DNA from 3 places in the Streptomyces sp. NPDC053427 genome. Region 1 is predicted to be linked to each of the others. Evidence: riboswitches for the same ligand, from Rfam matches in the RefSeq annotation. Region 1 holds a riboswitch; each other region holds the start of a gene.

Region 1 (4,102 bases):
GCTCGAGCGGCGTCTGATACAGCATGTGATGGACGAACCACAGCACGGAATTGGCAATTCCGTTGTAGGCGTCCGCATGCACATCCGCCGGAATATCCAGCATCCGGATCCGCTGCCCGCCGGTGTCCGCCGGATCCAGTGCGCCCCCGGTCCGCCGTACGGCCTCCCGGTCGCCCTCCCCGAGCGCCGCGCACACCCACACCGCGTCCGTGTCCGGACCGATGGCCGACAGCCCGGACACCAGCCCGCCGCCGCCCCGCTTGGCCGTCAGCGCGCCGTCTTCCGCGACGGCGTACGACACCGGACCACGATTGGACGCGAGGAGAACCTCGGCAACCGGCTGGACCGCACTGGGCACGGAGCCCTTCTCGGAGACCATGCCGCGACATTAACCGGCTGGCGATCCGCGCAAACGTACGGAAACCAGCCGACGTGGATCCGGTCAGGCCGCCCGGCGCTCCGCGTACTCCGGTATTTCGGCCATCGGGGGCCGCTCCTCGGTGTCCACGTCCGTGGTGCGTGCCACGAAGCCGTTCTCGCCGCGTTCGAACTGGGTGAGGCGGGGACGGATCAGATGGCCGCGGGTGAGACGGAGCTGAGCGGTGCGGTAGATGGCGGCGGCCATCCGGCCGAGCGCCCGGCCGTCCTGGTGGCGGTGTCTGCGTACGCCCACGTCCACCTGGGCGAGGGCGTCCAGGCCGACCGTGTGCAGGGCGTCGACCAGCAGGCCGAGCTCGACGCCGTAGCCGACCGGGAACGGCAGGCGTTCCAGGAGGGAGCGGCGGGCCGCGTACTCGCCCCCCAGCGGCTGGACGAAACCCGCCAGCTGGGGCCAGTGGAGATTGAGCAGCGGACGGGCGACCAGCTCCGTGACGCGGCCGCCCTGGCCAGGGCCGGCGCCTTCGCCACCCGTCTCCAGGGGGCGGTCGTACATCGCCTTGACGAAGTGGATGTCGGGGTCGGTCAGCAGCGGGCCGACGATGCCGGAGACGAAGGTGGACGAGAATTCGCGCAGGTCGGCGTCGATGAAGCAGACGATGTCGCCGGTGGTGGCGAGCAGGGAGCGCCACAGGACCTCGCCCTTGCCGGGGACGGCGGGAAGGCGGGGAAGGACGCTGTCCCGGTGGACGACCTTGGCGCCGGCCGCCGCCGCGACCTCTGCGGTACGGTCGGTGGAGCCGGAATCCAGCACCACCAGCTCGTCCACCAGAGGGACGGAATCGGTCATCAGGTCCCTGCGGATCGCCGCGACGATCGCGCCGACGGTGGCTTCCTCGTCGAGCGCGGGCAGCACGACGCTGACCGTACGGCCCGTCTGGCGCTTGGCCTCCAGCAGCCGCCCGAGCGGACGGTCGGCCGCCGACCAGGAGCGGCTGCTGAGCCAGCGCTCCACCTCTTCCAGCACGTCTACGACTCCTCGGTGGCCGCCGGATCGACGACCCGTGGGTGATCCATTTGTGATCCATCTCGCGGTTCGGACGACTATCTCAACCGTCAGTGCCTTCGGTTACAGTCTTGAACAACGCGGATGACCGTCGCATGTCGGGGTCACCGCCACAAACGCCTGGGTTTCGGCCCAGCGCCATACCGCTCATCCAGAGGGGCAGAGGGATACGGCCCGTTGAAGCCCCGGCAACCCTCCAGCCGGTCTCCGTCGCAGCAGCTAGCTGCCGCGCGCGAGGCTCCCGGCTAGGGAAGGTGCCAAATCCGTCTCGTGGCGAGATGCGTCGCGAGGAAGATGAGGAGAAAGGGCCTCGCCTCCATGGCTGTGCAAGTTACCGAAACCGCCGCAAACACCCCCACCGTCGCCCTGGGCCCGGCCGTCGGACTCTCCTGCCGCGAGTGCGGGCAGCGCTTTGCGCTCGGTCCGATCTTCGCGTGCCAGGAATGTTTCGGGCCGCTCGAAGTGGCCTACGACCTGCCGACCGGCGACCCCGAGGGCCTGAGGAAGCGGATCGAGGCCGGACCCGACAACATCTGGCGCTACGCCCCGCTGCTGCCCGTCCCCGCCGATGTGGCCGACAAGCCGAACCTCAACCCCGGTTTCACCAAGCTGGTCAAGGCCGACCGCCTCGCCGCCGAGCTGGGCGTCACCGGCGGTCTGTACGTCAAGGACGACTCCGGCAACCCGACGCACTCCTTCAAGGACCGCGTCGTCGCGATCGCCGTCGAGGCCGCCCGCGCCTTCGGCTTCACCACCCTGTCCTGCTCCTCCACCGGCAACCTCGCCGGCGCGGTCGGCGCCGCGGCCCGCCGGGCGGGCCTGAAGTCCTGCGTCTTCATCCCGCACGACCTGGAGGCCGGCAAGGTCGTCATGGCCGCGGTCTACGGCGGCGACCTGGTCGGCATCGAGGGCAACTACGACGACGTCAACCGCTTCTGCTCGGAGCTCATCGGCGACCCGATCGGCGAGGGCTGGGGCTTTGTGAACGTCAACCTGCGCCCCTACTACGGGGAGGGTTCCAAGACCCTCGCGTACGAGATCTGCGAGCAGCTGGGGTGGACCCTGCCGGACCAGATCGTGATTCCGATCGCCTCCGGCTCCCAGCTCACGAAGATCGACAAGGGGCTGAAGGAGCTGATCGCCCTCGGCCTGGTCGAGGACAAGCCGTACAAGATCTTCGGTGCCCAGGCGGAGGGCTGCTCGCCGGTGTCGACGGCCTTCAAGGCCGGGCACGACGTCGTACGCCCCCAGAAGCCGAACACCATCGCCAAGTCGCTGGCCATCGGCAACCCGGCCGACGGGCCCTATGTCCTCGACATCGCGCGTCGTACGGGCGGCGCGGTGGAGGATGTCAACGACGAGCAGGTCGTGGACGCCATCAAGCTGCTGGCGCGGACGGAAGGGATCTTCGCGGAGACCGCGGGCGGGGTGACCGTCGGTGTCACCAAGAAGCTCATCGAGGACGGTCTGCTCGACCCGGCCCTGACCACCGTCGTCCTGAACACCGGTGACGGCCTCAAGACGCTTGACGCCGTCGCTTCCGGGCCCACGGCCACCATCCGGCCCGACCTGGACGCGTTCCGCGCGGCCGGCCTGGCCGGCTGAGCCCCGGATCCGTACCCGTACCTCCTGAACTCGCACCCGTAGTCGCTGGAAGGCAGAACCCATGAGCGTCAAGGTCCGCATCCCCACCATCCTCCGCACGTACACCGGCGGTGAGGCCGAGGTCGTCGCCGAGGGCGCGACCCTCGCCGAGGTGATCTCCGACCTGGAGAAGAACCACACCGGGATCGCGGCCCGCGTGCTGGACGACGCGGGCAAGCTGCGCCGTTTCGTGAACGTCTACGTCAACGACGACGACGTCCGCTTCGAGCAGGGCCTGGAGACGCCGACGCCGGACGGCGCGGGCGTCTCCATCATTCCGGCGGTGGCCGGCGGCTGCTGAACGGCTGCCGCATTGCCGCCGGGGGCCAAATTGCGCCATCTATCGGCTTGAGTGACGAGAATTGCCCCATCCGCCCAAAAGCGGATGGGGCAATTCCATGTTCCGAAAGGCGATACCATGGGGGCGATCTTCTTCGTATGAGCCCTCGTACAACTCGCGTATGACCCTCGTACGACCCCGCGCGCGTGCCCAACGCATATGTGATCGCGATGAGTTGTGCCCGAAGTGTGTGCAGCATTTGTCGGATACGTGAGCTATGCCCGGCCCGACTTGCCCTGGCGTAAGGGGACTTCACCGCATAATTGCCGATTCTTCGGCGTCGGAATTCTCGTCCGATTGACCTGTTGCGCTGGGCATTGGTGCAGATACATTCAGCGGCGGTCGACGCGTTCCGGCGCACACCCCACGGGCCTTTCGCGGGGTGAGGTCTGACCCGGGTCCGCGGAGTGCGGTCCTGCGCAAGGGCCAGTAATAGGGGAGTTAGGCATGGCTCAGGGCACCGTCAAGTGGTTCAACGCGGAGAAGGGGTACGGCTTCATCGCGGTCGACGGTGGTGCGGATGTATTCGTCCACTACAGCGCGATCCAGATGGACGGCTACCGCACCCTTGAGGAGGGCCAGCGGGTCGAGTTCGAGATCTCGCAGGGCCAGAAGGGGCCGCAGGCGGACATGGTCCGGGTGGCCGGCTGAGGCGCCGACCGACTGCAGCGTAG
Region 2 (4,102 bases), on a different contig from region 1:
TGACCTCGGACACCTTGAGCGTGGTCTCCTTGGCGGCGCCGTTGGAATGGGCCCCCACGGTGACCGTCCCGGACGCCTTGCTGTCGGACTTGCCGGCCGCGTCGCTGGTGCCCCCGCAGGCGGCGAGGCCAGTGCCGAGGGTAACGACGGCGGTGCCCGCGGAGAGGCTGCGGAGGAGTCTGCTGCTGAGGTTGAGGGTGCGCATGGCTGTCCTTGGTTCGGTGAGTGGTGGTGAGGGCGCGTTGCTTGTTCTTCGGTGGTATGGGGGGCTTGGGTGGTGTGGGGGGTCTTCGGTGGTGTGCGGGGGCGCGAGCCCGGACGGGGCGCGGGCAGTGGGACGGATGGCGAGGTCAGAGCACCTTGCTCAGGAAGTCCCTGGTCCGCTCGTGTTTCGGGTGGTCCAACACCTCGGTGGGCAGACCCTGTTCGACGATCCGGCCCCCATCGATGAAGACGACCCGGTCGGCCACCTCACGGGCGAAGCCGATCTCGTGGGTGACGATGATGAGGGTGGTGCCGCTGGTGGCCAGGTCCTTGATGACGGCCAATACATCGCCGACGAGTTCGGGATCGAGTGCGGAGGTGGGTTCGTCGAAGAGGATGACCCCCGGCCGCAGGGCGAGGGCGCGGGCGATGGCCACCCGCTGCTGCTGGCCGCCGGACAGCTGTCGCGGATAGGCGCCGACCTTGTCGGCCAGGCCCACCCGGCCGAGCAGTTCGTGGGCCAGCTCCTGGGCCTTGGACTTGGTCAGCTTCCCGGTGGCCACGGGAGCGGCGGCCACGTTGTCCAGCGCGGTCAGGTGCGGGAAGAGGTTGAAGTTCTGGAAGACGAAGCCGATCCGGCTGCGCTGCCCCAGGATGACCCGTTCGCTCAGCTCCTTGAGCCGCTCGCCGTGCCGGCGCACGCCGATCGGCTCACCGTTCACGCTGACGTACCCGACCTCCGGCTTCTCCAGGTGGTTGATCACCCGCAGCAGGGTGGACTTGCCGGACCCGGACGGCCCGAGGATCACGGTGACCTCGCCGGGTCGTACGGTCAACTCGACGCCGTCCAGCACCCGGTGGGCGCCGTACCACTTGTGCACGTCGTGGACCTCGACCGCGGCCGGTCGTATCTCGGCGGTTCCGGTCTCGGTCCCGTTCTCGGTGGTCATATCGCGGCCTCCCTCCGGGCTCGGGCACGCAGATCACGCAGACCTGCCCGCAACTTCTGCAACGGCGTCGGCGGAAGGGTGCGCGTCGCGCCCCTGGCGAAGTACCGCTCGACGTAGAACTGGACGATGGAGACCGCGCTCGTGAGGATCAGATACCAGACGGTGGCGACGAGCAGCAGCGGGACGATGTCACCCGGATACGTGCTGCCCATGCTCTGCGCCGAGCCGAACAGATCGAGCAGCGACACGTAGAAGACGAGCGACGTGCTCTTGATCAGATTGATCAGCAGATTCACGTAGTTCGGGGTGATGGAGCGCAGGGCCTGCGGAAAGACGATCTTCGTGAACTGGTAGCTCTTCGGCAGGCCCAGCGCCAACGCCGCCTCGTGCTGCCCCTGGTCGACCGCGAGGATGCCGCTCCGCACCACCTCGGACGCGTATGCCGTCTCGTTCAGGGTGAGTCCGACGACCGCCACGACGATGTCGGTGGCGAGCCGGGACTCGTCGAAGGTGAAGAAGGCGGGCCCGAACGGAACCCCGAGGCTCAGCGTCTTGTACAGCGCGCTGAAGTTGTAGAGGAACAGCAGCACCACGATGAGCGGAACCGAGCGGAACAGCCATGTGTAGGTCCAGGCAACCGCCCGCAGCACCGGGCTCCGGGAGAGCCTGCCCAGGGCGACCAGGATGCCGCCGAGCAGACCGAGCACGGCACTGTACGCCGTCACCTTGAGGGTGATGAGCAGGCCATCGAGGATCGCCGGGCGCAGGAACCAGTACTGGAACCGGTCCCACTGATAGAAGGGGTTGGTCACCAGGCCGTGGGCGATCTGGGCGGCCAGCACCAGCACGATCGCCGTGGCGATCCAGCGGCCTGGCCTGCGCAGCGGCAGCACCCGCTGCGCCGCGGGCGGCCGCGGTGCGGCGCCGTCGCCCGGCCGTTCGGCCTCGGCAGGACGTGCGGTACGTGCGGTACGAGGCGCGGAGGAGGGGGCGGGGCGCTCCTCGGCAGGAGGTGCTGAGGCGAGGGGTACCACAGCGCCAGGGGGTTCACTCATGGAGGACTCCAGCGAATTCGGACAGCCCGGACCACGGATGCCGCAACGGCACGGTGCCGGGTCGAAGGGGCTCCGCGTGACGTTGCGCACGGGGACGCGCGGAACGGGGTTTGGGCAAGGAGGACGCACACCGCGACAGCGGTGGCATCAGAGATTCAGAAGACCGTCAGTCTTCAGCCTTGGCGGAACGCACGGCAGGTGCCGGTACACAGAGCGCTGTTGACGCGCAGCAGATCGACCGACCGGTTCGCGCACAGCAGCAGGCAGCCACGGCGTCGCCATGCGGCTGTCCCCAAAGCTGCGTACATTCCGTCACCGTCACTGTTCCGGCCCATGGGGCTCGCGCTTACCGAAGGTCTTCCGGTCCGGTCGTCACCTGGGGCACCCCACCGCGGCGCGAGGGTTGCCGGTCAGCAAGCCAGGGCTTGTCGCTGACACTCATGACCGATCTGCGGCGCAAGTTAGTCAGATCTCGGCCATGCTTGTCAAAGCGTGCCCGACCTGTGGGATGACAAAACGAGTCCGGACAGACCTGGTGGGATGCCGACGAGGTCCGGACATGAACCACGAGCGCCGCGCACGGCGTCGGAGGCGGCCCTCGTGTCTGAACGTGCCCCTCGCGTCACGGCGGGTCCGCCGGCCAGGGGCAGTTGGATCGAGGCCGGCAACCGATCGCGAAGAAGCCGCCCGCGGGGTCGTCGAACTCCAGGCGGTCGCCCGCCCAGGCAAGGGCTACGACGGCCCGACGGGCCTGGGTGCCCCGAGCGGTGTCGCGGCCTTCACCGAGTAGGTCAGCCCGACTTCGGCGGCTTCTGTGCGTCGAAAGCGAAAAGCGTGTTCTTGGCCGCGGCCACGATCACCGCACGCCCCGCAAGAGTCACACGCGGGCTTGCGCCCAGCTGGCCCGTCAACCCATCGGCCTGCGGATCTGTTGTCCACAGGGGCTTGCCCTCGTACGGAGACAGCGCGACCACCCGGCCGGTGGCCGAGCTGAAGTACAGTGCGTCGGCTCCCGCAACAGGGCCCGACGCGCCCTCCACGCCAGTCTGCTGCGACCACTTCTCCCGGCCGGTCGCGGGGTCGAGTGCGGTGACGAGACCGGTCTGCCCGCTCACATAGACGGTGCTGTCCGCCATGCCGGGCGTCCCCACGTAGGTCTTGGCCAGTCGGGAGTACGTGACCTTCCGCGAGGCCAGGTCGACCCGCGCGACCCCGTTGTAGCGGTCCAGCTCCGTTCCCCCCATGTGTACTTGCAGGAGTACGAGCCTGCCGTTGGCGACGCCCATCGGCACGGCGGGGCCGTTGACCGCGATGGGCCTGCCCAGTGTCCCCGAGGCGCGGTCGACCGGGTACAGGGTGGGGTGGCGCACGGCAAAAGCATCCACCTCCGCATTCGTCGCGCACATCGCGACGAGCTGTTGGCCGACCAGGACGGGAGCGCACTGCTTACCCGCAGGGAATGACGACGTCCATGTGACCTGACCGCTGTGCGCGTTGCGGGCCTCGAAGCGGGAGTTGGAAGCGTCGACCGTCACGACGTCGGAACCGACCACAAGGGCGTCCTGAGTCCGACCCGTGACGGCCGTCGACTGGGCGCCGGACGGCACGGACCACAGCTCCCGGCCGTTGTTCGCGTCGAGGGCCACCACCTCGCTGGGAGGGCCCTGCGGGGCGCCCTGGGCGGCGAAGCGGTAACCGAGCACCGTGTCGTCGGTGGCGCCCACCAGGTGCATGCCGTTGGCAGGGACGCCGGGGCTCTTCGCCGTCCACATCCGCGAGCCGTCCCTGGCCCTGATACGGGTCGCGACAACACTGCCGCCCCCGCAGAACAGCGCGTCGCCGCGCGCGACGCAGCGCAGCTCGTCGGGGATGTCCGGGCGACCGCCGGGCACG
Region 3 (4,102 bases), on a different contig from region 1:
CGTGGTGGTTGTTCGCCGTTGCGCCTGCGGCGGGCTGGTGCCGCTGCGCGGGGCTGTTCGGCAGCGGCACCGGGCCTACACGGCTCCGCCGCTACGACCCGGCACCTCCCCGTTGAGGGTGGGAGAAACCCGTGGGGGTGCCTGTAGGCGGTCAGGTGTCTCTTGTGGACCGGTCATGGTGAACGGACGACTCAACGCCCGCCCCCACCGAGCCCTTCCACCCACCCACGGGAGGGGACGGACCGTAGCGGCGGAGCCGTGTAGGGCCGGCACCGCTCCCGAACAACCCACGCCCGCCGCAGGCGCAACGGCGAAACACCCCCACGGCGGGACGGCCGACAACGTGGGGAGAAACCCCGCTACGCGGCGGGCACGCAACGGCCGTCCTCGGTGCGGTAGTTCCACTGCGCGCCGTCTGCCACCAGTTCCTTGACCGCGCGGACGAAGCGGTCGACGTGCTCATCCGGCGTGCCAACGCCCAGGCTCACGCGGATGGCGTTCAGCGAGCGCTCGCCGGGGGCCGCCTCCGGGGCGCCGCACTCCCCCGGCTCCTGCGGCTCGCTGCCCAGGAGGGTCCGTACGAGCGGGTGGGCGCAGAAGAGGCCGTCGCGGACGCCGATGCCGTACTCCGCCGACAGCGCGGCCGCGAAGTGCGAGCTGTTCCAGCCCTCGACGACGAAGGAGAGGACGCCCACCCGCGGGGCGTCGTCACCGAAGAGGGAGAGGACGTTGACCTCGGGGACCTCGGCCAGGCCCGCCCGGACCCGGGCGATCAGCGCCTGCTCGCGGGCGACCAGCTGGTCGAAACCGGCCTCGGTCAGCGCCCGGCAGGCGGAGGCGATGGAGTAGGCGCCGATGACGTTGGGCGAGCCGGCCTCGTGCCGGGCCGCGGTGGTGTGCCACTCGACGTCCACCCCGCCGTCCGTACGCCGCGAGACCTTACGGCTGGCGCCGCCGCCCGCCAGGTACGGCTCCGCGTCCTGCAGCCAGTCCGCGCGGCCCGCCAGCACACCGGCGCCGAACGGCGCGTACAGCTTGTGCCCGGAGAAGGCGGCCCAGTCGACGTCCAGCTCGGCGATGTCGACGGGGTGGTGCGGGGCGAGCTGCGCGGCGTCGAGGACGATCCGGGCGCCGTGGGCGTGTGCGGCAGCGGCCAGTTCCCGTACGGGCCAGAGCTCACCGGTCACGTTCGAGGCGCCGGTGACGCAGACCAGCGCCGGGCCGTAGGGCTCGCGCTCGGCGAGCGCCTGCTCCAGAGTGTCCACCGCCTGCTGCGGGGTGCGCGGCGCGTTCAGGTACGTCACGGCGGTGTCCGCGCGCTGCTCCCAGGGCAGCAGCGAGGCGTGGTGCTCGGTCTCGAAGACGAACACCCGGGTGTTCTGCGGGAGTACGGCCGCGAGGAGGTTGAGCGAGTCGGTGGTGGAGCGGGTGAAGACCACCTGGTCGTCGGCGCGGCAGCCGAGGAAGTCGGAGATGGTCCGGCGGCTGTTCTCGAAGAGGTCGGTGGACAGCTGCGAGAGGTATCCGGCACCGCGGTGCACGCTGCCGTAGTACGGGGCGTAGGCGGCCACGTCGTCCCAGACCCGCTGCAGGGCCGGGGCGCTGGCGGCGTAGTCCAGCGCGGCGTAGTCGACCTCCCCGCCGGTCACGAGCGGAACGGTGACGTCCCGGCCCAGAACCGGCAGCGGGGCACAGACGGAACGGTCGGCGGCAACGGCGGAAACAGACATGGCGAACTCCCGTAAGAGGCAGGCGAATGACCGCGGCCGGGTGCGCGGAGGCGCACTGCGTGGCGGCCGCAGTGGAAGAGAAAAGGGGTGCGGGAAAGGGGCCGACGGCCCTATCGCATTCGCTGAATCACGGAAGATGCTCCCTCGAGGACCAGGATCCCTGGCGAGGGATCCGCGCTTGCCGCAGACCTCGCTGCCTGCGGCCTGGTCATCACCCGGGGCACCCCGCCACGGACGGAGGGTTGCCGGACAGCGGGCCGGGGCCTGTGTCGCTGTCACTCGTGACCTGCCGAGCATCATGCCACAGCAGCAAAGCGGCGCAAGGCCCGGTCCGGATAACGGACAGGGCCTTGCGCCGTACCGATGGTCACCGGCCGCTCATCTGTTGCTGGCCGCCACCCAGCGCTCCAGCACCCGCTTGGCCGCCCCGGAGTCGATGGCCGCGGCGGCCCGGTCGATGCCGGCCCGGATCTGCTCCGTCAGGGGCGCCTCGGACGGCTCCAGGGCCACCAGCGCCGCCGCGGCGTTCAGCAGCACCGCGTCGCGCACCGGGCCCCTCTCGCCGTCCAGCAGCCGGCGGGCCACATCGGCGTTGTACGAGGCGTCCGCGCCGCGCAGCGCCTCGACCGGGACGATGTCGATGCCGACGTCCCGCGGGTCGAAGGGCTCCTCGCGCACCGCGCCGTCCCGGACGATCCACACCCGGGAGGTGGCGGTGGTGGTCAGCTCGTCCAGGCCGTCGTCGCCGCGGAACACCAGCGCCGACGAGCCGCGCTCGGCCAGCACCCCGGCCAGGATCGGCGCCATCCGGGCGTCCGCGACGCCGGTCGCCTGGGCACGGACCTTGGCGGGGTTGGTCAGCGGGCCCAGCACGTTGAAGGTCGTACGGATGCCGAGCTGGCTGCGGGCGTTGGCGACGTGGCGCAGCGAGGGGTGGAACTTCACCGCGAAGCAGAAGGTGATGCCCGCTTCCTCGGCGACCTCGGTGACCCGCTGGGGGGTCAGGTCCAGATTGACGCCGAGCTTCGCCAGGACGTCGGAGGCGCCGCTGGCGGAGGAGGCGGCGCGGCTGCCGTGCTTGACGACCTTGGCGCCGGTGCCCGCCACCACGATCGAGGACATCGTGGAGATGTTGACGGTCTTGGCGCCGTCGCCGCCGGTGCCGACGATGTCCACGCTGGGGCCCGGCACCTCGATCAGCCGGGCGTGCGCGTACATGGTGCGGACGAGTCCGGAGATCTCGGCGACGGTTTCGCCCTTGGCGCGCAGGGCCACCGCGAACCCGGCGATCTGGGCGTCGCCGGCCTCGCCCCGCATGATCTTGTCCATCACCCAGGCGGTGTCGTCGGCGGTGAGGTCACGGCCGTCCAGCAGGGCGTTGAGGATGCCCGGCCAGGTGTGGGCCGCCACGCTGTCGCCGCCAACCGGGGTCACAACGTTCATGGTCCACGCTCCTGGTCCGTCCACTTCTGTGGTCATCACCCTATCGAGCCCCCGGGCACGCCGGAGGGCCCCGTCCAGTCGTCGGACGGGGCCCTCTGGGTGGCGTACTACCTGGTGCGCGTCGGCGCGCCGAGGTGATCAGTGGTGGCCGTGGCCGCTGGTGATCTCCTTGTACTCCTCGACCGTCGGCTTGGGGATGACGTTGTCCTCGCCGTAGTAGGTCTTCGAGAGCTTGGCGCGCAGCTTCTGCGACCGGCTGATCTTGCGGCGGACGCCGTTCTCGTCGACCTCCGGGCCGAGCTCGAGCGGCTCGGGCTGCTCGTGCTGGGTGAGCACGTGCAGCTGCTCCTGGCCGAGCGGCTCGTGGATCTCGACGAACTCACCGTGCGGCAGGCGCTTGATGATGCCCGACTCGCGGCCGTGCAGCACCTTGTCCTTGTCGCGCCGCTGCAGACCCAGGCAGATCCGCTTGGTGGCGATGAAGGCCAGCACCGGAAGGACGAAGAAGCCGATCCGGACGAACCAGGTGAGGGAGTTGAGCGACAGGTGGAAGTGCGTCGCCCACAGGTCGTTGCCGCCACCGATCAGCATCACGAAGTACGCGACGAGCCAGGCCACACCGAAGCCGGTGCGGGTGGGGACGTTGCGCGGGCGGTCCAGGATGTGGTGCTCGCGCTTGTCGCCGCGGACCCAGGACTCGACGAACGGGTAGACCGCGATGGCGACCAGGACCAGCGGGAAGATCACGATCGGGATCAGCACACCGAAGTTGACGGTGTGGCCCCAGAAGTTCCACTCCCAGCCCGGCATGACACGCACCAGACCCTCGGCGAAGCCCATGTACCAGTCGGGCTGGGCGCCGGTGGAGACCTGGTCGGGCCGGTAGGGGCCGATGGCCCACACCGGGTTGATGCTGGCGACCGCGGCGA

Evidence for each region. A riboswitch is a leader RNA that binds a small molecule or an ion and turns the genes downstream of it on or off. The one in region 1 is predicted to bind S-adenosylmethionine.
Region 2: another riboswitch for S-adenosylmethionine. It lies ahead of ACIGWZ_RS10000 (ABC transporter permease subunit); the one in region 1 lies ahead of thrC (threonine synthase).
Region 3: another riboswitch for S-adenosylmethionine. It lies ahead of ACIGWZ_RS22910 (aminotransferase class V-fold PLP-dependent enzyme); the one in region 1 lies ahead of thrC (threonine synthase).

Annotation. Positions count from the first base shown of each region.
Region 1 is NZ_JBITYA010000004.1:558,796-562,897, reverse strand. It holds gene ACIGWZ_RS14215 (trehalose-6-phosphate synthase) at 1-379, opposite strand, end outside; gene ACIGWZ_RS14210 (glucosyl-3-phosphoglycerate synthase) at 443-1,405, opposite strand; SAM riboswitch class I at 1,589-1,745, shown strand; gene thrC (threonine synthase) at 1,763-3,049, shown strand; gene ACIGWZ_RS14200 (MoaD/ThiS family protein) at 3,111-3,389, shown strand; gene ACIGWZ_RS14195 (cold-shock protein) at 3,876-4,079, shown strand.
Region 2 is NZ_JBITYA010000003.1:428,850-432,951, forward strand. It holds gene ACIGWZ_RS09990 (ABC transporter substrate-binding protein) at 1-205, opposite strand, end outside; gene ACIGWZ_RS09995 (amino acid ABC transporter ATP-binding protein) at 351-1,154, opposite strand; gene ACIGWZ_RS10000 (ABC transporter permease subunit) at 1,151-2,209, opposite strand; SAM riboswitch class IV at 2,547-2,655, opposite strand; gene ACIGWZ_RS10005 (serine/threonine-protein kinase) at 3,001-4,102, opposite strand, start outside.
Region 3 is NZ_JBITYA010000008.1:98,333-102,434, reverse strand. It holds gene ACIGWZ_RS22910 (aminotransferase class V-fold PLP-dependent enzyme) at 360-1,730, opposite strand; SAM riboswitch class IV at 1,900-2,017, opposite strand; gene trpD (anthranilate phosphoribosyltransferase) at 2,109-3,173, opposite strand; gene ACIGWZ_RS22900 (cytochrome bc complex cytochrome b subunit) at 3,312-4,102, opposite strand, start outside.